3 regions of the Rhodococcus erythropolis R138 genome follow, and region 2 is predicted to be linked to each of the others. Evidence: riboswitches for the same ligand, from Rfam matches in the RefSeq annotation. Region 2 holds a riboswitch; each other region holds the start of a gene.
What was found. A riboswitch is a leader RNA that binds a small molecule or an ion and turns the genes downstream of it on or off. The one in region 2 is predicted to bind cobalamin.

Region 1 (7,237 bases), 850 kb from region 2:
AAGCGCGTTGCTGTTGTCTGCACGGGCGCCAATGCCTCCGAGAGCGAGATCCGCAGGGTCGTCAGCTAATTGATCTCGCATTCGGAACAATGTGCAGTGTCAGCGAACTGACGGAAAGCCGAAGTACTGTGTGCCAATGACTTCACCCCGAGAAAAGTCACGTACTCTCAATATTTGCGCACTCATGCTGGTCGTCGGTGTTCTTGGATTGATCGTGAGCTTCGGAGTGACCTCACGTTGGGGGTTCCCAGCGTCCGCATCGGAGCTTTGTAGATCAAGTTCGTATGGAATCGGATTACTCGAAGAAACAGGATGGGCCTGGATCCCGTTTCCCATAGCCTATTGCAAGGCAGTGGATTTCGATTCTTCCGCGGTTTACTTCGCCCTCGGATGGGAAAACTCGATCACTGCCGCAGTATCGATCGCACTCATCGCCATGGCTCTGAAACTCACTTGGGGTGCAGGAGTTCAGTGATGCTTATATGCCCGGCCTTGGGTTCGTTCGGAAGGCTGACCGGCACAAGCCCCATGCTTTCCCGACGCTCGTTGACCGAAAAGACGTACTGGGCAAATTCAGGTTTGACGTGCACGTCCGGAAACCGTGCGCGAAGTTCGCCCACGATCCGATAGCCCTCGTCGTACCAGTCGAAAACGTTGATCCCTGGACGCCACCTCGGTCGCATCGCGAAGCCGTCGATCTCGGTCACAAAGAACTTTTGGAAGCGATCAGTCCACGCCAGTATCTTCTCTCCGAGTTCGTCGTCGATCCCCATTTGGCTCGGGAGAACGTATGCCTGCGGGAACCGTTGCGGCGGGACGACAATCAATTCCTTCGACGGCCATAGCGAACTGGGATGACCATGGTCAGGATAGATTCTGATGACTAACACTGCAGATCCCTTGCGGTGGCCAACACGCTACGAGGCGAAGTCACACCACCGGTCACCAGTGCGTTCCGGGCACGAGTCGGGCGGCGCGTCGGCCGAGTTTGCGGATGCGCGAGCGTGAATGGCGCTGACGCGACGGTGTTGCCGAAACGTCTGACGGAGTTTCTTTGTCTACCTGCCCCTTTGCCGCCGGGGAGTCAGGGAAGGCCTGGTACATCTGGTTGAGAATTCGGTCCTTGGTGTGCGGTGCGAACAAGGTTCCCAGATCACCCAGAGTGCCCAGTGGCACGTCGATGCGCTTGGGGCGTTCGATCAGCGCGCGGATCACCATTGCCGCAGCCTTTTCCGGGCTGGTGATCGGGCCGTTGTTGTATTCGCCGGTCGGAGCGATCATCGGCGTTTCGACCAGCGGCATGTGGATGGTCGTGAAAGTGATTCCGTCTGCCAGGGTTTCGGAGGCAGCTACGTCGGAGAAGCCGTCGAGGGCGGCCTTGCTCGCCACGTAGGCCGAGAATCTAGGCGTTGCCGCCTGGACTCCCGCGCTGCTGATGTTCACGATGTGACCGAAGCGGCGAGAACGCATGGTGGGCAACAATGCGAGCACCAATCGCACAGCGCCGAAGTAGTTCACGGCCATCGTTCGTTCGTAGTCGTGGAAACGATCCGTGGAATGGTAAATGCCGCGCCGAATGGATCGGCCGGCGTTGTTGACCAACATGTCCACGTGATCATGTTCTGTCAGAATGCTTTTGATCGTGTGCTGGACCGACTCGTCGTCGGTGATGTCGCAGGGATAACCGAACGCTTTGCCTCCGCTTGATCGAATCTCCTGTACCGCGGCATCGAGTTCGTCGGTGCGGCGTGCGATCAGGAGAACTGTGGCGCCTTTCTGGGCGGCGGCGATGGCAGAGGCCTTGCCGATTCCGGACGAGCCACCGGTGATCAGGACTATCCGCCCGACAAGTGGTCCTTCGGGATGGTTGCGACGTGCGCGATTGGGATCGAGGTTTGCGCGCCAGTACTTCCACAAGACCGTCGAGTAGGAGCCGAACTCGGGGACCGTCAGGCCTGATCCGGCGAGGGCGGCAACGGTTCTCTCGGAGGTGAAGGTCGGCGCCATCGTCATGTTGTCGAGCAACGCTGCAGGCATGCCGATGCGATCGAGGAAGACTTTCCGTGCCGATTCTGCCGAGTCCATCGGCAATGGCGAGACAAAGGGTTTGGCGATCACGCCCGGCAGGCTGAGCGCGGGCCGCGGTGCTCCGGCGGCCTTGGCGAGGCCGGCATAGATTTCGCGTACCGGTTGAGGTTTCGGATTGACGAGATGGAATGCTTCGCCGTCACGGCCGGGCACATGCATCAACTCGACGAGGGCAGCGGCCACATAATCGACCGGCACCACGTTGGTTGCCCCGAGGTTGGGGATCGGGACAGGTAGTGCTGCAGGTAGTTTCGCGAGTAGCGCCAGACCTGGGAACAAGTAATACGGTCCGTCGATCTTGTCCATCTCTCCGGTGACGGAGTTGCCGACCACGGCAGACGGCCGATAAACACGCCAGGTGAGGCCTTCTCGTTCTCGAACGAGCTTCTCGGCCTCGAACTTGGTTCGGTGGTACGGCGTCGGAAAGCCTTGGCCGCAATCGAAATCGGTCTCGCTGAACGTGCCCGGATAGTCGCCTGCGACTGCGACCGATGACACGTGATGAAGGGTGGCTCCCAGTTTCGCAGCAAGTTCGACCACGGAGCGTGTGCCCTCGACATTCGTCGAAGCCTGCTCGTCTCCGGCCGTGATGTCGTAGATCGCGCCGAGGTGAAGGACATGGTCGGCCGGCGGGGGAGAGTCGATGCCCAGCTCGGGCTCGGTGAGATCGCCAACGAGCGGATGCACTCGATCACCGCCCGGAATTGCCGACACCTGTCCTTCGAGTTTTGCGACAGAACCCGCTCTGACCAGCACGTGGATCTGAGCAGTTTCATCATGCTCGAGCAGGAGCGGTAGTACAGCTCGTCCGAGGAACCCGGTACCGCCAGTGACGATGTATGTGGCCATGGTCGGTAACTTACTCCAAAGTAAGATCGACGGCTAGAGGGAACCGGACATCAGTGCGTCATGACGCCATCCTCGGTGTCGAAGTCGATGCCCGCAGCGATGATTCCGGAAAACAGGAACGCGACGGCAAGTGCAAGAGCGGGGATTGCAAGGATCCATTCGAAAATTGTCATGCTCCAAGTCTGACGAAATCAGCTTCGGAGAACATCGCCCTGCGGAGCGATTTCCCTGATCGGGCAGTCATCCTCGAGGACGACTGCCCGATCAGGGAAATCCACTAGTGCGTGATCAGTGGCCCGAAATCAGTGGCCGATGCCGACCTTCGCGTGAACCTTTTTCATCCAGGCCGGAGCCCACCAGTTCGCTTCGCCCATCAACTTCACGAGCGAGGGCACGAGCAACATGCGGATGATGGTCGCGTCGACGATCAGCGCGACGATCATGCCGACGCCCAGGAACTTCATCACCGACAACCCGGACATCGCGAATGCCCCCGTCACCACGATCAGGAGTAGGGCGGCGGCCGTCACGATGCGGCCGGTGCGTTCGGTTCCGAACTTGACTGCTTCCTCCGTCGTCGCTCCCGCGTTCTTGGCCTCGACCATCCGGGACATCAGGAAAACCTCGTAGTCCGTGGACAATCCGAACACCACCGCCAGGATGAGCACGACGAACGTCGCCTCCAGCGGAGTTTGACTGACCCCGAGGAGTTCGACGCCGTGACCGTCCTGGAAGACGAAGGTGAGGACTCCGAAGGTGGTCGCGAGGCTCAGCGCGGCCATCAGTACCGCCTTGATGGGCAGGACCACCGAACCGAACGCGAGGAACAACAGGATCAAGGTCGATCCGACCATGATGAGGATCATCACCGGCAACCAGTGCAGGACGGCGTTGTTGCCGTCGTCGACCATGGCTTGACCGCCACCGACAAGCAGCACTGTTCCGTCGGGAGCGGAGATCGCACGCAGATCTGTCACTGCGGTGCTCTGTGATTGGGGTGTAGAGCCCTCGCTGTAGAGAGCCTGAACCGCGATGAGTTGATTGGTGCTCGCGACGACGGTCGCCTGACCGATGCCCTCGACCTGACCGGCGGACTCGGCGATCGCTGCACCTTCGGCCGGGGTGAGAGTGTTCCCGTCCTCGGCCTGAAGGATCATCGTCGCGCCGTTGCCGGTCTGCGGGAAGTCGTTGACCAACGTGTCCATTGCGACGCGAGCGGGGTTGTTGTCCGGGAGTGCGGTGTACGAGAGTTCTCCCAAACGGGCACCGAGCAGCGGCGAGGCCATCACGAGCAGCACGGCCACGATCGTCACCGAGACCGCGACCGGACGCTTCATCACCCACGTGACGACGCGGCCCCAGAACTTGCGCGAGCGTTCCTCGCCGCGTTGCGCCGCATCCTTGCGCCACGTCAGGGCGTTGATGCGATGCCCCAGAATGGCAAGCAGCGCAGGCACAGCGGTCAGCGACAGAACCGCCGCGCTCAGTACTGCTGCGATCGCACCGAAACCCAAAGACCGGATGACGGCCTGCGGGAAAACGAGCATGCCGCTGAACGCGCAGATCAGCAGCAGACCCGAGAACATGACGGTGCGACCCGCGGTCAGAACTGTCCGCTGCGCAGCCGCTCCCGGGTCCGAGCCCGAATTCAGTTCTTCACGGAACCGACCGACCACGAACAGTCCGTAGTCGATTGCAAGTCCCAACCCGAGAAGAGAAGCGACGTTGATCGAGAACGAGGACACATCGGTGATCAACGTGAGGATTCGCAGAACCGCCAAGGCGCTCAAGACACTGAGTACACCCACGAATACCGGAACCGCCGCAGCGACGATGCCGCCGAAGATGAAGACCAGCAGCACCAGAGTGATCGGAATGGCGATGGCTTCGGCGACCACCAGGTCTTTCTCCAGCTTGGTGTTGAACGCGACGCCGACAACGGTATTACCCGCGAATTGTGCCTCGGCACCTTCAACTTCGAGCTTCGGCAAGAGATCGGCGAAAGTAGCAGGTGTGACGCCCGAGTCCGGTGCCAACGTGATCGCAACGGCCGCCATGGATCCGTCGTTCGAGAGCAGACTGGCCTTGGCCGCGGCGTCCGTTCCCCAATACGACTTCACCGACGCGGTCGGCACTTCCGTTTTGAACTGGTCGACGGCGGCCGTTACTGCCGGCCCGATGTCGTCGAGGGTCTTGCCGTCGGTGGGTGAGTAGATCGCGATGATGTCCGGGGTCTGCGGCCCGAGATTGTCTTCGATGATGTCCGCAACCTTCGCGGAGTCGCTGCCCGGATCGATGAAGCCGCCCTGGCTGAGCTTGCCGAACACTCCGAGTCCCCACACCCCACTGATGAGAACTATCAGAACCGCGAGGCTCAGTACCCACCATTTCCGGGCGACGACGGTTTGGGCCCAGCGTGTCATGTATCAACTCCGGTGTGTGGGGGCGTCTGGCCAGATCGACTGTAGTGGGCGTTTGGTCTTGAATCGGAAACGTCATGCATACTGCTCGAAGCACTTGCAAGCCACGCGTGTGGGGGAAGCCGGTCCGAATCCGGCGCTGACCCGCAACGGTAGGTCGATTCTCGGTAGTCACCGAGCGTCGGCAAGCCCGATTACCCACCGCGCGGTGTGCGACATCCATTCGTCGTGGTCTACGAAAAGGAAGTCCAGCAGGAGCTCTGGCCGAGTATCAGTGTGCGGGCGGAGTTGTCTGTCGGATTCTCATTCGTGGCTCAGAGCCCTTACGAGGTCCCCGTGTCACTTCAGTTCTCCCCGTCCCGCGCCGCCGCTGTTCTCATCGCGGTCGCCTTGGTTTCGGCAGGTTGTTCCAAAGGCCAGGAATCAGAGTCCGCGTCTGCTGCGGAATCCTTCGCACAGCCTGTGTCCGTGACCAACTGCGATCGAGAGATGACCTTCGACTCGCCGCCGCAGCGCATCGTGTCTTTGAACGGGCATGTCACCGAGGCGCTCATCGAAATCGGTGCGGGTGACCGGATCGTCGGTCGGGCGTACAGCGACAATCCGCCAACTGCGGAGACCGCCGATGTATTCAACAAGATTCCCAGCCTCTCCGATACGTTCCCCAGCATGGAGCAGGTTCTCGACGTCGATCCGGACTTCGTGGTCGGAGGAATGACCAGTGCCTTCAACGAGAAGCAGGGCCGTTCCCGAGACGCTTTCGGCGAGCGCGGAATCAACACCTTCCTCTTCTCGGAATACTGTGGCACCGGTTTCCCCGACATCGGATTGCTCGAGAACGACTACACGCAACTCGGTCGAGTCCTGGGCGTTGAAGATTCCGCCCGCGAGGTCGCAGAGGAGATCAGCGATGGTCTCGATTCCGTCCGCGCTTCGGTCGGGGACGCGGCGCCGGTACCGACCTTCTTCTACGACAGTGGTGACCAGGTTCCGACGACCATCGGCGGAGTCGGCGTCGGTCAATTGGTCGCGGAATACTCCGGTGTCTCGAACATCTTCGCCGAAGGGACAAAGCCCTACATCGACGCATCGTGGGAAGCTGTTGCCGAGCGTGCACCCCAGGCGATCGTGGTCATCGACTACGGCGACAAGACGGCCGAGCAGAAGATCGACTTCCTCCGTGCCCAGCCGTTGATGGCGACCACCCCTGCTGTGCAGCAGAACCGGTTCGTCGTGGTTCCTCTCGCGGACCTGTTCGAGAGTTCACGGTTGGTGCGTTCGGCACAGACCATCGCGACGGCCTTCCATCCGGGCGCTGACGCGGCGAAGTGACCCGCACGCGTTACGGGTACGGCGCCCTACTTGTCGGCTTGGCGGTCGCCTTGGCGATCGTCCTGGGGTTGGCCGTCTCCTTGGGATCGGTTCGCATTCCCGTCGGTGACGTCTGGGCGATAGTCGGAGCCCGTTTGGCGCCAGGGACTTTCGAAACGTGGTGGACCGCGGCGCGGGAGTCGATCGTGATCGACTCCCGCCTGCCACGTGCACTCACGGCTGCGGTCGTGGGTGCTTCCTTGGCGATGTCGGGTGCTGTTGCTCAGGCTGTCACACGGAATCCTCTTGCCGACCCGTATCTGCTCGGAGTTTCGTCGGGTGCGGGATTCATGGTGGTGCTCGTGTCGGTGCTGGGTTTCGGCGCCGGCCTCCTCGGGGTTTTCACGATTCCGGTCGCAGCATTCGTCGGGGCGATGATCCCGTTGTTTCTCGCACTGCTGATCGGCGGCCGGTATCCGCAGCCGACCGCGATCATTTTGGTGGGTGTAGCGCTCGCCCAAATATTCTCGGCGCTCATCACCTTTTGCATCCTGGTGTTGGCCGATGAT
Region 2 (7,237 bases):
TCGATCTGGATCAACCAGGTCACCAGACGTGCTCCACCGAACGTCAGTGTGAAGGCCACCCACGCCAACACCAAACCGCGGCGTGACTCGTCAACTTGATTCCATCTGCGAGGAAACCTGAATCTCTCAACAGGTTTCTCTTCCGCATGATCTCGAGAAAGCATCCTTCATGTTTACCCGACGCAGCTCAGAGCGATACTTTCGGGTAGAGACACCGAAAATCAATTGGATAACGAAAAAGCGGTACTCGATCTCCGAAGAGATCAGGTACCGCCTTCTCAGCTACTCGCGCAGTATCGATCAATACCAGACTTTTCGTCCGCCCACTGCACGCCCGGTAGCACCGAGGATGGACAAAACTGCACCTACGACGACCAAAATGATGCCGACGGTGGTCAGAATGCTCAACCCCGTAAAAAAGCCGATCAACGCCAGAATAATGCCGAGAACAATCATGTGAGAACCTCATCCGGTATGCGTATAGAAATGATCTACTCAACTGACGCTACTACAAAAACTTCACAATCAAGAAATCCCATAATTGACATCATAAATACGAAACTCGTATTACTACCCAATAATGTCAGCGTTAAAACATTGGTCTTTCTTTTTCTTATCCCTCACGGTTCGATGTCTTCGATCTTGGCCTCGACGGCCGGCGTGATGTGGCTCAACACGCAGCGCCAACGACCGTCTCGCCGGGCGAACACGTCGGTGGTCCACTCCTCGGCGTCGTACTGCCTTCCGTCGTAGTGCGCAGTATTGGTGATCCGCGTGGTGAAAAGCGCAACGTCACCGAAGAAACGCACGCGAGCGCGCCCGACGCGATCCATCGCCGAATGAGTCAGGTCGCCAGAGGCCACGAAACCCAGAAACTCCGCCTTGGTGGATACCCCGGATTCCGAGACGATCACCCAGTCGTCGGCCATGAAGTCGCCGATCCGTTCGGCGTCGTTCGAGCACATCGCGACGTTCCACTCGTCTGCAGTTGCAGTCAGCACCGCTGTTTCCTGATCCGACATGGCCTCTCCCTCTACCGTCGTCACCCTCGGCGGGTGATGCCTCGACGGCAGGGTTCCCGCAAGGTGGACGTCGAACCGACGAACTACGAGAGGGCAGAGATGACAGACACCAGTCGCACCGAGCTTGCAGCTCAGGCGTACATCTACGGATTTCCCCTCGTTTTCAATCTCGACCAGGTCCATCGGTACGTTCACGACGGTGTCGGAGCGAACCCCGCCGCACCTTTCAACACCTTCAGTCACGCCCGCACACTCGCCGGCCCGGCAGATACTTTTGTCACGATCAACAACGACACCGTGTATTCCATGGCGCAGATCGACCTTTCTGTCGGCCCCGTTGCGCTGCACGTCCCCGATACCGATGGCCGTTACTACGTCCTCCAGTTCGTCGACGCCTGGACAAACAATTTCGCTTACGTCGGGCACCGTGCCACCGGCACCAAGAGCGGAGACTTCCTTCTCGTCCCACCCACCTGGACCGGAACCCCGACCGCCCAGACCACAGTGATCAGATTTCCCACGACCGTTGCATCGATCGTCGGTCGGTGGGCGTGCGGCGGCGACGACGACCTCCCCGCCGTGCACGCCTTGCAGGACGCCACCACCCTGACCGTCGTCGACTCCGCCCGGGCTCCGGCCGGTCTACCGGTCCCCGACTCCGAGGTCAGCCAGGACCTCCTCTTCCTCGAGAAACTCCGCATCTGGTCGCAGGCCTTTCCGCCGGCCCCGCGCGATCGAGAACTCCAGGATTCGTTCTCACCGATCGGAGTCACCGAGCACGGGGCCTCTCCCTATGTATCGCTGTCTGCCGACGACGCTGCGGCGCTCGCAGACGGGTTGACCGCCGGAGAGAAGAATCTGCACGAAGCACTCACGCACGGCTCCAGCCCCGAGGCCAACGGCTGGAAGCTGACTTTCCACGCCTTCGACTACAACCTCGACTACTTCGAGGTCGGCGCAATCGACGATCCACAATTCAAGATCGCCGATCCCAGGTTGCGAATCATCGAACGAGCGGCGGCGGCCAAGGGCGGGCTGTGGGGCAACCACCCCTACGAAGCGGCGTACATCATGACCTACGTCGACGATCAGGGAACGCAATTGAACGGAAACCGCACCTACACGATCAGACTCGACCCCACTCCGCCGGTGAGCGCCTTCTGGTCGCTGACGATGTACTCGGTGCCGGACTTCTTCCTCGTGGCGAACCCCATCGACCGATACTCGATCGGCGACCGCACTCCCGGCATCGTCCACGACGCCGACGGTGCGTTGACGATCACAATCAGTCACGAGGAGCCGAAAGATGCCACGGCGAAGGCGAACTGGCTCCCCTGCCCGCGCGGAGACTTCCGACCGGTCCTGAGAATGTACGAACCTTCGCCCGCCGTACTCGATCAGTCCTACGTCGTCCCCGCTATCACTCGCTCGCGAGAATGACGGCTCACGTCCGACGGCCTGCCCCAGGCCAGGCCGTCAGACGGACACAGAATCAGGCGTGCGTGCCGCCGTCGACACGGATCTCCGTGCCGGTGATGAAGGCACCATCGTCGGATGCCAGCATCGCGATAACTCCCGCAACACTTTCCGGCCCGGCCATGGGAGCACCACCGGACTCCAGATCAGTGCTCAGAATTGGCGACAGCTTGCCGAAGAGCGACCAGTCGGTGTCTTCCGGCAGGTACGACGCCGTGGTGTCGGTGATCCCGCTCTTCACACTGCCCGGAGCTACCGCGACGGCGCGCAGACCCTGCTTGCCGTATTCGAGAGCCAGTGCGTGAGTGAAGGACTGGATTCCTCCCTTACTCGCCGCATATGCGGCCATGTACGGGTGCGCAAAGGCTGCGGAGGTGGAGCTGAAATTCACCACCACTGCGTTGCCGGTGGACAGGAGAGCTGGCAGTGCCTGACGAGTGACGAGGAAGGTGCCGGTCAAGTTCACGGAGATCACCTGATTCCACAAGTCCAGTGAGGTCTCGTGGGTGTGCCCGCCTCGCAATATCCCGGCGGCGTTGACCAGTACGTCCAATCCCCCGAGAGCCGAAATTGCCTGACCCACAACCGTGATGACGGAACTCTCGTCACCGATATCGACGACGACGGTGTCGAGACGACCCTCCGTCGAGGCATGTTCAGCCGACTTCCGGGTGTCTGCCAGCCCCTTCTCGGAGATGTCGGCAGCGACCACGCGGCCACCTTCGGCGAGCAACCGCAGCGCGGTGGCCTGCCCGATTCCAGATCCTGCGCCGGTGACGAGAATACGACGACCTTCGAAACGATTCATTGCTGTGTACCTTTCGCGAAAACGAGTTGGCTGGTAATCCAGGCTCGGCGGCGCCGACACTCACAACTCACCCGCGAGAAACTTCAGGTACGGGAAATACGCAGCACTGCAACAGGTGTGGCACTGCGAAATCTCAGCGAGGTAAGGCTCGCCGAAGTGGCGAATGTCAGACGGATCCGGCCGGTGCGGCCGAGGCTCTTTCGATCCAGACAAGACCAGAGGGGCGGCGGTCGATCGCCTTACGCCCCCGGCGGAATGTCGCTACGCCGAATCGGGCCGTGCGCAGTGCACGGCCGGAATCGAGAGTACAGCGGCGTATGGACATCACAGGCACCGTAGCAGCGCGAGTACAAGTCGCTCAAACGCGTTGTCCGCGACGCAGGTTTGATTCAGGTAATCAGATGTCACTTCTGGACAACTTTGCCGACTTAGGCAGCACTAACCTGATGGCATCTCGAAAACCCGATCCAGGAGCACAGTCCATGACACATACAGACGCCACGAGCACAACAACTCCCCGGGCGAGCGTCCTACGAACCGCTGACCACAATCGCGGACTCAACGACGTTCTCGCCGTCGTCGAAGCAATGGAGCGACCGAGCGACCACCTGCTGCGGATCACGGCTCATTTGACGGAGTCGACCGACGATCCGACCTGGTCACGCCCGAACGTCACCGTACGTATGAATCTCGGGCCCAATTTCGACGACGCTTCGCGTGTGTACACGGTGCGTTCCTACGATTCTGTAGCCGGATCGATCGTCATCGACGTGGTCCTGCACGGACAGACCAGCCCGATGATGAGGTGGGCAGCGGCGTTGGCCATCGGTGACATCTTCGGTCTCACCGGTCCGCGACCACACTTCTTGGTCCCCGACGTTCCCGGTCGACGGATCGCACTTTTTCTGGACGGCACCGCAATACCTGCGCTGTACTCGATCATCGAGCAGCTACCTACCGACGTGGCCGGAATCGGCTGGGTCACAACAGATGACGAGGTCGCTTTCGCCGAACTGCCCGCTCTCCCCGGCCTGGAGCTTCACCGCGTGAGCGCAGATCTCGCCGAGCCCGACGGCCCACTGGCGGTACGAGCACGCGAGCTCGCCGATCCCGCGAGCTACGTCGTGTGGGGAGCCGGTGAACGCAACGAGATGCGCGCAATCCGTAGGCACTTTCGGTCGACCGTCGGACTCGACAAAGACGACGTCGCGATATTCGGATACTGGAAGCGCGGCATCAGCAACACCGAAATCGACCTCCGTCGGCGCGAGAACTACGAGCGCATCCTCGCCGACGGTGGAACCCTCACCGACATCGACGACCTGGCCATCGAGATCTGATCGCGTACACCGGCCGACCTGACCGGCCGTGCACTGCGGTGATAAGTTCCTCTGTGCCAGCGGACCTCCACACAGGGGGTCAGGGAATCCGGTGTGAATCCGGAACTGACGCGCAGCGGTGAGGGTGACCGCCCGGGCTTACGCCACTGGATGAAAATCTGGGAAGGCGCTCGGGTGGGGCGATCTCGAGTCCGAATACCGGCTGGCAGCAGGGGTCAACAGGCGCCTGTTCACACGGTAACGGGCTCCGCGAACGAGCCCCTGCGAGAACGAGATTCCATGCGTCTGTCCAGACTTCGCCTACCCGCCGCTGCCGTCGCGGCCTTGTTGAGCGCGTCGTTGGTTGCCTGCTCCTCCGACGACAGTGCTGCCCAACAATCCAACTCTTCCGAACAATCGCGCGTGACAGTCCAGAACTGTGGCCGAGACGTCACGGTGGAGCGACCGATCGAACGGGCGATCGCGGTAAATCAGCCTGCGGCCGAAATGCTGTTCGCACTGGGAGTGCAGGACCGGATGGCCGGCTACGCCATGAGCGACGACGACGTACTCCCCGAATTACGTGAGGCACGCAGTCAGGTTCAAGCTTTCGACACCGAGTTCCCGTCCTTCGAGAGTGTCCTCGAACGCGAACCGGACATGGTCTACACGACCTTCAATTACACGTTCACCTCGGAAGGCATCGCCGACCGGACCAAGTTCACCGACCTCGGGGTCGCGACGTACCAGTCGCCCAGCGAGTGCACCGGTCAGGATGCCGAGCAGAGCAAGGCCCTCACACTCGACGACTTGTACGCCGAAATCGGCGACGTGGCAACACTGTTCGACGTCAAGGACAAAGGTGTCGAGCTGACCGAGAGTTTGAAGGATCGCGCGGCCACCGCCACGGCGTCGCTGGGAGCCGAAAACGTGACGCTGGCGTGGTGGTACGCAGCCACGAAGACTCCGTACTTCGCCGGGTGCTGCGGTGCACCGGGAATCATGACCGACGCGGTGGGCGCGAAGAACGCCTTCGACGACAACAAACAGTACTGGCCCGAAATCGGTTGGGAGAGTGTGCTCGATCGAGACCCGACCGTGCTGGTGCTCGCAGATCTCGACCGCGGCGGAGACGGCGACAGTGCCGCAGACAAGATCGCGTTCCTCGAATCGGACCCGGTCGCCAGCAAGCTCACCGCAGTGAAGAACAAGCGTTACATCATCCTCGAGGGAACGACGATGGATCCCTCGATCCGCAATGTCGGTGGCATCGAACAGCTCTCCGACGGGCTGCGCCAGTTGGGTGTGGTCTAGATGTCCGCGGAGATCAGTGAACTGGTGCGTCAGTGGGACGACCAGCAGGCGGCATACATCGCCGACCGCGAAAAGCGATTCGACGCGATTCTCGACGTTCTCGAATTGCAGTACGCGCACACCCCGTTCACGGTTGTCGACCTGGCCTGCGGACCGGGCTCACTGAGCGCCCGGATCCTCGAGAAGTTCAAGCACGCGAGCGTTGTGGGGATCGATTACGACCCGATGCTGCTGGAAGTCGCCCGTCAGTCGTCGACTCGTTTCGGTGACCGACTGCAGCTGGTCGACGCAGACCTGCTGAGCACCGATTGGCCGACTTCGGTGACTGCACCGGTGCAGGCGATAGTGTCGACAACCGCGCTGCACTGGTTACAACCGCAACAGCTCGTCGAGGTGTACCGGCAGTGCCGCGAACTGCTGAGCCCTGACGGAGTCCTGCTCAACGGTGATCACTTCCGCTTCGACAGCCGCTCCCCCGTCATCGGTCGATGGGCGAAGGCTCACGACGAGCAGACGCAACGCTCCGCCTTTGCTGCCGGCGCTCCCGCGTGGGACAGCTGGTGGGAGGAGTTGCGGGCAACTCCCGGCATCGGACCACTGACCGACGAGCGTGAGCGCAGATTCGCCGGACGCGACGCTACCGCGCCCACTGCCGTCGACTTCCAGTTGGCGGCGCTCGCGCAAGCAGGTTTTCGAGAGTCGGGAACGGTCTGGCAACTGTTCGACGACTACGTGGTCTACGGCGTGAGATGACGACAAGAGTTCGCCTGCGTGACAACCCGACGACCGTCACCCTGCTGTGGGTGATCGGTGTTGTCACGCTGGCCGGGTCGGCCGCCGTGGCGATCACGTTGGGGCCGGCCGGTCTGTCGGTCGGTGAGGTGGCCTCGATCGTCGTCGGCCATCTCGGCGGTACCGCGGCGGACGTCACCCCTATCCGCGACGGCATCGTGTGGGATCTTCGTCTGCCACGTACTCTGCTCGCCGCGCTCTGCGGTGCGGGTCTCGGGCTGTGCGGGGCGATCATGCAGTCTTTGCTTCGCAATCCACTGGCTGATCCTTTTGTCCTCGGTATCTCGTCCGGCGCCTCGACCGGTGCCGTACTGATCGTGATCCTCGGAGTGGGGTCGGGGGTGATCGGCTTGTCGAGCGGCGCCTTCATCGGCGCGGTGATCTCCTTCGCCCTTGTGTTGCTGCTCGCCCATGCGGCCGGCGGCACGCCGGATCGGGTGATCCTGGCCGGAGTCGCCGCGACCCAACTGTTCTCGGCGCTCACCTCGTTCATCGTGATCACCTCG
Region 3 (7,237 bases), 1.9 Mb from region 2:
AGTCGCGAACGTGATGGACGCTACGTCGTCGACGTCGAATCGACGGATCCGACGGGTGGCGTTCTGGCCCGGAAGACTCTTACCTGTGACCGTCTGTTCCTCGGCGCCGGTTCGATCGGCACCTCCGAACTGTTGGTACGCGCCCAGGCGACGGGCGCGCTGCCGAACCTCAACGAACACGTCGGTAAGGGCTGGGGAACGAACGGCGACGCCGGGATGGTGCGCTCGTTCGGCTTCAGTGACGGCACTGCGCAAGCCGCACCGTCGGCATCACGCATCGTCGACGAGTCGGGAATGCCACTCTCCCTGGAAAACTGGTACGTCCCCGGGCTACCCGTCAACATCGGCATGCTCGGAACCTTGGGTATGACCCTCGATTCGCAGCGCGCCGACTTCGCCTACGACAGCGACTCCGATCGGGTGGTGCTGAACTGGCCGAAGAACGGCAACGACGCCACCGTCGAGGCCCTGCGCGCCGTCCAGAACAAGATGGCCTTCGCCGGCACCACGCTGCCGTCCGCCTTGCCGTTCGCGAAGGACGTCAATTCCTCGTTCACCGCGCATCCCCTCGGCGGTGCGGTTCTGGGCAAGACCACCGACGGCTACGGGCGAGTCAAGGGCTACGACGGCCTGTACGTGATGGACGGCGCTGCCATTCCGGGCAGCACCGGCACCGTCAATCCATCACTGACCATCACTGCTCTGGCGGAGCGGAACATCGCTCAGATCATCAAGTCCGGACGCTGAAGCACTTCGGCGCCCGGACCTGCCGGTGATTCTCGAGGTTTACTCCCCCTCGAGTTCGCCTTCGGTTTCGAGGTACACCTGACGCAAGCCGTCGAGTGTCTTCTGCTCGGGGTGCTCCCACATGTTGCGCTCAGCGGCTTCGAGGAGCCGCTCGGCGATTCCGTGTAGTGCCCACGGATTGGATTGCGTCATGAACTTCTGGTTCTGCTCGTCCAGAACGTAGGTCTCGGCGAGCTTTTCGTACATCCAGTCCGCGACCACGTTGGTGGTGGCGTCGTACCCGAAGAGGTAGTCGACCGTGGCCGCCATCTCGAAGGCACCCTTGTACCCATGACGGCGCATCGCGTCGAGCCAGCGGGGATTGACCACGCGCGCCCGGAAGACACGTGCGGTCTCTTCCGAAAGTGTGCGTGTGCGAACCGATTCCGGCCTAGTGCTGTCGCCGATATATGCCTCGGGCGACTTTCCGGTCAGCGCGCGCACGGTGGCAACCATGCCGCCGTGGTACTGGAAGTAGTCGTCCGAATCGGCGATGTCGTGCTCACGTGTGTCGGTGTTCTTGGCCGCCACGTTGATTCGACGGTAAGCACTGCGCATGTCGTCGGCTGCCGGGATTCCGTCGAGCCCACGGCCGTACGCGAAGCCGCCCCAGTTGGTGTACACCTCGGCGAGGTCGTCGTCACCGCGCCAGGTCTTGGAGTCGATGAGTTGCAGCAGTCCGGCGCCGTAGGTTCCGGGCTTCGAACCGAAGATACGGGTGGTCGCACGCCTGGCGTCGCCGTGCTCGGCAAGGTCGGCCTGTGAGTGGGCGCGCACGTAGTTCTGCTCGTCCGTCTCGTCCAGTGCCGCGACCAGCTGAACGGCGTCGTCGAGCAGTGCGAGCACGTGCGGGAACGCATCACGGAAGAATCCGGAGATGCGGACGGTGACGTCGATGCGCGGGCGGCCGAGTTCTTCGAGATCGATGACTTCGAGGTTGACGACGCGTCGGCTTGCTTCGTCCCAGACGGGGCGAACACCGAGGAGCGCGAACACTTCGGCGATGTCGTCGCCGGAGGTACGCATGGCGGCGGTTCCCCACACCGACAGACCCACCGAGCGCGGGTATTCGCCGTGATCGGCGAGATACCGAGCGGCGAGCGACTCGGCCATCGCCTGACCGGTCTCCCACGCCAGGCGTGAAGGAACTGCCTTGGGGTCGACGGAGTAGAAGTTACGACCAGTGGGAAGAACATTGATCAGGCCGCGGAGCGGTGACCCACTCGGACCCGCGGCGATGAATCCGCCGTCGAGCGCGTGCAGGACCTGCTTGATCTCGTTGTCGGTCTGCCGCAGACGCGGAACCACTTCGGTGGCCGCGAACTGCAGGATCTTCACGACGGTCTCGTCGTCGCTGAGTTGTTCTGCCGCAGCGGGGTTCCAATCGGCGTCGTACATGCCGCGAACCAGTGCGTGCGCCTTTTCCTCGACGTCGTCGACACGGCTGCGCGACTCGTCGCCGTCTTCGCTGAGCCCGAGTGCTTCACGCAAACCGGGGACGCTCTGTTCGCCGCCCCACATCTGACGGGCTCGCAGCATGGCGAGGACCAGTTCGATTTCGGCGTCGCCCTGGGGTGCACGGCCGAGAATGTGCAGACCGTCGCGGATCTGGACGTCCTTGATCTCGCACAGCCAACCGTCGACGTGCAGGAGCATGTCGTCGAACACGTCTTCTTCAGGCCGCTCGGCGAGGCCGAGGTCGTGGTCCATCTTGGCGGCACGCATCAGTGTCCAGATCTGCTGGCGAATAGCCGGGAGCTTGGACGGATCGAGTGCGGAAATGTTGGAGTGCTCGTCGAGCAGTTGCTCGAGGCGGGAGATGTCGCCGTAGCTTTCGGCACGGGCCATCGGCGGGATCAGGTGATCGACGAGCGTCGCGTGAGCACGACGCTTGGCCTGTGTTCCCTCACCCGGATCGTTGACCAGGAACGGGTAGATCAGCGGCAGGTCGCCGAGCGCTGCGTCGGTGCCGCAGTTGCTGGACATGCCGAGCGTCTTGCCCGGCAACCATTCGAGGTTGCCGTGCTTGCCGAGGTGCACAACGGCGTCGGCGCCGAATCCGCCGTTGTCCGGGGTGGCAGCGATCCAGCGGTAGGCCGCGAGGTAGTGGTGGCTCGGCGGCAGATCCGGGTCGTGGTAGATCGCGACAGGCTTTTCACCGAATCCCCGCGGCGGCTGAACCATGAGGACGATGTTGTTGAATCGCAGTGCCGCGATAACGATTTCGCCGTCCGGATCCTGCGAGCGATCGACGTACAGCTCGCCGGGCGCTGTGCCCCAGTGTTCCTCGACTCCGCTGCGCAACTCTTCGGGCAGGGTGGCGAACCAGTCGCGGTACTTCGCTGCCGAGATGCGGATCGGATTGCCCTCGAGCTGCTCGGCAGTGAGCCAGTCGGGATCCTGTCCGCCGGCCGCGATCAGGGCGTGGATCAGCGCATCGCCGTCCTTGGCCGCCAGGCCGGGAACTGCGTCAGGGCCGTCGACCGGACCGAGGTCGTAACCGGCAGAACGCATTTCGGTGAGCAGATCGATTGCGCTCGCCGGAGTGTCGAGGCCAACGGCGTTGCCGATGCGAGCGTGCTTGGTGGGGTACGCCGACAGCATCAACGCAACACGACGCTCTGGCGTCGGAATATGACGCAACTTGCCGTGACGCACCGCGATGCCGGCCACGCGGGCTGCGCGCTCCGGATCAGGCATGTACGTGGACAGTCCGTCGGAATCGATTTCCTTGAACGAGAACGGCACCGTGATGATGCGCCCGTCGAATTCGGGGACCGCAACCTGCGTCGCGACGTCGAGCGGCGACAATCCGTCGTCGTTGGCATCCCAGGTGGCGCGGCTGCTGGTCAGGCACAGTCCCTGCAAGATCGGAACGTCCAAAGCGGCGAGTGCTGCCACGTCCCACGCTTCGTCGTCGCCGCCCGCCGATGCGGTGGCGGGCTTGGTGCCGCCGGCAGCAAGAACCGTCACGACCATGGCGTCGGCGCGGCGGAGCGTGCTCAGAAGTTCGGCTTCTGCGGTTCGCAGAGATGCGCAGTAGATCGGCAGCGCGGTGCCACCGGCCTCGGCGACCGCGTCGCACAACGCCTGGATATACCGGGTGTTTCCGGCCAAATGCTGGGCGCGGTAGTACAGAACTGCGATGACCGGACCGCTCGCCGAGTCGAGATCGGGCGCGAAATCAGCGATGCCCCAGGAAGGCAGGTGAGCCGGCGGCTCGAAACCGTGGCCGGTGAGCAGGACGGTGTCGGAGAGGAAGTGGTGCAGCTGTGCCAGATTCTGTGTGCCACCCTCAGCCAGGTAGTTGTGCGCCTCGGCAGCAACACCGGCGGAGACCGTCGAGCACTCCATGAGGTCGGCATCCGGCGCGTGCTCGCCGCCGAGAACGACTACGGGGAGTCCGGAGGCGAGGACCATGTCCAGGCCGTCTTCCCAGCTGCGACGGCTGCCGAGGATACGAACGATCACGAGGTCGACGCCGTCGAGCAAGGGCGGCAAGTCCTCCGAGACCAGCAAGCGTGAGGGGTTGGCCCAGCGATAGGAGACGCCGTCGCCGGCTTCCTGGCTGGCGCGGGCGCTCAGCAGATCGGTATCGGACGTGGAGAGCAGAAGAATCACGGGTGAAGCCTTCCTGGGGTTTCGCGCCCCGTGGCACAGATCTGTCATCGACGGCGGTTGAGGGTCTGACTCGTGTTTCCGAGCGGAAACACGTCCCGCTCGAGCAACACTCACAGTGGCGCGACCGCACCGGACTTTCACCGGTTTCCTCAACTGCCGTCACTGGTGGTGGTGATGCTACCGGTCCGCAGAAGGCACTCATGACAGGTCGTACCCTGGAGCCATGCCCACGGACCGTTCACAGCCAGACGCGTGCCCGGGTGCACTGCAAGTTCACCACGCCGCCGACGGCGCACTGGCACGCGTGCGCCTACCCGGCGGACTCCTCACCCCGGTCCAATTGCAGACGCTCGCCGACGCAGCGCGCGATCTCGGCAACGGGCAGATGGAACTCACTTCGAGGGGCAACGTCCAACTGCGCTCGGTCTCGGATCCCGAAGCCTTCGCGTCGCGAATCGCGTCGGCCGGCCTGCTGCCGTCCGCGACGCACGAGCGAGTGCGCAACATCCTCGCGTCCCCACTGTCCGGCCGTATCGGGGGCGTAGCCGACATTCGTGAACTGGTCCACCGTCTCGATTCGGCGATCCAAGCGGATCAAGCATTGGCGGATCTGCCAGGGCGAACCCTGTTCACCCTCGACGACGGGCGCGGAGACATCACCGGGCTACGGGGCGATTTCGGGCTCCATGCGCGCAGCGCCACCGAGCATTCACTGGTGCTCGCCGGTCACCACACCACTCACCGCGTCCAGGCGGACGACGCCGTCGAATTGCTCCTCGAGGCGGCTCGATCATTCCTCGACGTCCGCGACAAGCACTGGCGCCTGGCCGAGGTTCCGGACGGAATCGAACGCACCCTCGAGCAGCTGGGTCTGAGCGCCGAGTCCACCGGTGCGGCGGACCTCACGCCGGATGCACGACCCACCATCGGCTGGCTCGAGCAGCGCGACGGGACCGTAGCCCTGGGCGGAGGCTTGCGATTCGGGCTGCTCGACGCTCGGCTGGCCGAGTTCCTGGCCGCCGTCGACAAGCCCGTCGTCGTGACGCCGTGGCGATCGGTGCATATCTTCGACCTCGACGAATGGGCTGCCGAGCAGGTAGTCCGGGTGTTGGCGCCGATGGGGCTGATCTTCGACGAGAACTCACCGTGGCTCGACGTCACCGCCTGCACCGGAAGCCCGGGATGCGAGAAGTCGCTCGCCGATGTGCGCACCGACGCCATCACCGCGGTAGAGCAGGCAGAACTGCCAGTCGTCGGGCGCCAGCACTGGGCCGGGTGCGACCGCAGCTGCGGACGTCCCCGCGGGGACGTAGCGGATGTGATTGCGACGGGTGACGGTTACCGGGTGAATCCGGCCGATCGGTGATGCCTCTATCGTGTGGCACATGATCGAGTACATCCGTGACGGCGCGGAAATCTATCGCCAGTCCTTTGCCACCATTCGGGCCGAAGCCGACCTGAGCCGTTTCCCGGCGGATGTCTCGCAAGCTGTAGTGCGCATGATTCATGCAAGTGGCCAGGTCGATCTCGTCGACGACGTCGCCTTCACACCGGGTGTCGTCTCGGCTGCGCGCGCAGCTCTGCGCGACGGCGCGCCGATTTTCTGCGACGCTCAGATGGTGGCTGCCGGCATCACGCGCAAGCGTCTGCCCGCCGGTAACGACGTCATCTGCACCCTCGGCGATCCGCGGGTTCCCGTGCTGGCGTCGACCATCGACAACACTCGCTCGGCGGCTGCTCTCGAACTGTGGGGAGCCAAGCTCGAGGGCGCTGTTGTCGCGATCGGAAACGCACCCACCGCACTGTTCCATCTCCTGAACCTCATCGAAGCCGGCGCACCCCGTCCGGCCGCCATCGTCGGAGGTCCGGTCGGCTTCATCGGCGCTGCCGAGTCGAAGGAAGCCCTCATCGAACACGCCAGCGGGATCGATCATCTCGTTCTCCGCGGCCGACGCGGCGGTAGCGCGATCACCGCGGCCGTCGTCAATGCGATTGCGAGCGAGGTCGAATGAGTGCAGGCAAGCTCTGGGGTGTAGGTATCGGCCCCGGCGATCCCGAATTGGTGACCGTCAAAGCCGCTCGCGTCATCGGCGAGGCCGATGTGGTTGCGTTCCACTCCGCGAGGCACGGCAAGAGCATCTCCCGCGGAGTTGCAGCGCCGTACATGCGCGAAGGACAGATCGAAGAACACCTCGTCTACCCCGTGACCACCGAGACCGTTGATCATCCCGGCGGATACCAGGGCGCGATGGACGAATTCTACGAAGCGGCTGCCGAACGGTTGGCAGTTCACCTCGCGGCCGGTCGAACCGTCGCGTTGCTCGCCGCCGGCGATCCGCTCTTCTACAGCTCCTACATGCACATGCACAAGAGGCTGGCCGATCGCTTCGACGCCGAGGTGATTCCCGGTGTCACCTCCGTCAGCGCGGCATCTGCTGCACTCGGAAAGCCGCTGGTCGAGGGTGAAGAAATCCTGACGATCCTGCCCGGAACATTGCCGCAGGCTGAGCTGACCAGGCGGCTCAAGGAAACCGACGCCGCTGCCATCCTCAAGCTCGGACGCACGTTCCCGCCTGTCCTGCAATCGCTCGAGGATTCCGGCCGCTTGGATGAAGCGCACTACGTCGAGCGCGCGAGCACCACACGTCAACGCGTCGAATCCGCTGCCGAGGTCGACCCGGACGGAGTTCCGTACTTCTCGATCGCCATCGTTCCGAGCCCGTCGAACAACCCTCGACCCGCAACCGAGTCCCGCGGCGAGGTGGTCGTGGTCGGACTCGGGCCGGGCGACACCGCCTGGACCACACCCGAAGTGGCGCATGAGCTTTCG

Region 1: linked by a shared signal. The riboswitch ahead of H351_RS22165 (ABC transporter substrate-binding protein) and the one ahead of H351_RS26110 (ABC transporter substrate-binding protein) in region 2 are both predicted to bind cobalamin.
Region 3: linked by a shared signal. The riboswitch ahead of cobN (cobaltochelatase subunit CobN) and the one ahead of H351_RS26110 (ABC transporter substrate-binding protein) in region 2 are both predicted to bind cobalamin.

Annotation. Positions count from the first base shown of each region.
Region 1 is NZ_CP007255.1:4,825,004-4,832,240, reverse strand. Features, by position in the region: gene H351_RS22190 (threonine ammonia-lyase) at 1-69, shown strand, start outside; gene H351_RS22180 (hypothetical protein) at 450-890, opposite strand; gene H351_RS22175 (SDR family oxidoreductase) at 943-2,937, opposite strand; gene H351_RS32795 (hypothetical protein) at 2,988-3,110, opposite strand; gene H351_RS22170 (MMPL family transporter) at 3,240-5,360, opposite strand; cobalamin riboswitch at 5,430-5,577, shown strand; gene H351_RS22165 (ABC transporter substrate-binding protein) at 5,694-6,689, shown strand; gene H351_RS22160 (FecCD family ABC transporter permease) at 6,686-7,237, shown strand, end outside.
Region 2 is NZ_CP007255.1:5,673,930-5,681,166, forward strand. Features, by position in the region: gene H351_RS26085 (hypothetical protein) at 1-164, opposite strand, end outside; gene H351_RS32330 (DUF6131 family protein) at 301-456, opposite strand; gene H351_RS26090 (nuclear transport factor 2 family protein) at 621-1,022, opposite strand; gene H351_RS26095 (DUF1254 domain-containing protein) at 1,122-2,462, shown strand; gene H351_RS26100 (SDR family NAD(P)-dependent oxidoreductase) at 2,515-3,306, opposite strand; gene H351_RS26105 (siderophore-interacting protein) at 3,789-4,646, shown strand; cobalamin riboswitch at 4,687-4,867, shown strand; gene H351_RS26110 (ABC transporter substrate-binding protein) at 4,926-5,939, shown strand; gene H351_RS26115 (class I SAM-dependent methyltransferase) at 5,940-6,692, shown strand; gene H351_RS26120 (FecCD family ABC transporter permease) at 6,689-7,237, shown strand, end outside.
Region 3 is NZ_CP007255.1:3,743,475-3,750,711, reverse strand. Features, by position in the region: gene H351_RS17255 (GMC oxidoreductase) at 1-747, shown strand, start outside; gene cobN (cobaltochelatase subunit CobN) at 787-4,407, opposite strand; cobalamin riboswitch at 4,447-4,579, opposite strand; gene cobG (precorrin-3B synthase) at 4,631-5,773, shown strand; gene H351_RS17240 (precorrin-8X methylmutase) at 5,793-6,419, shown strand; gene cobJ (precorrin-3B C(17)-methyltransferase) at 6,416-7,237, shown strand, end outside.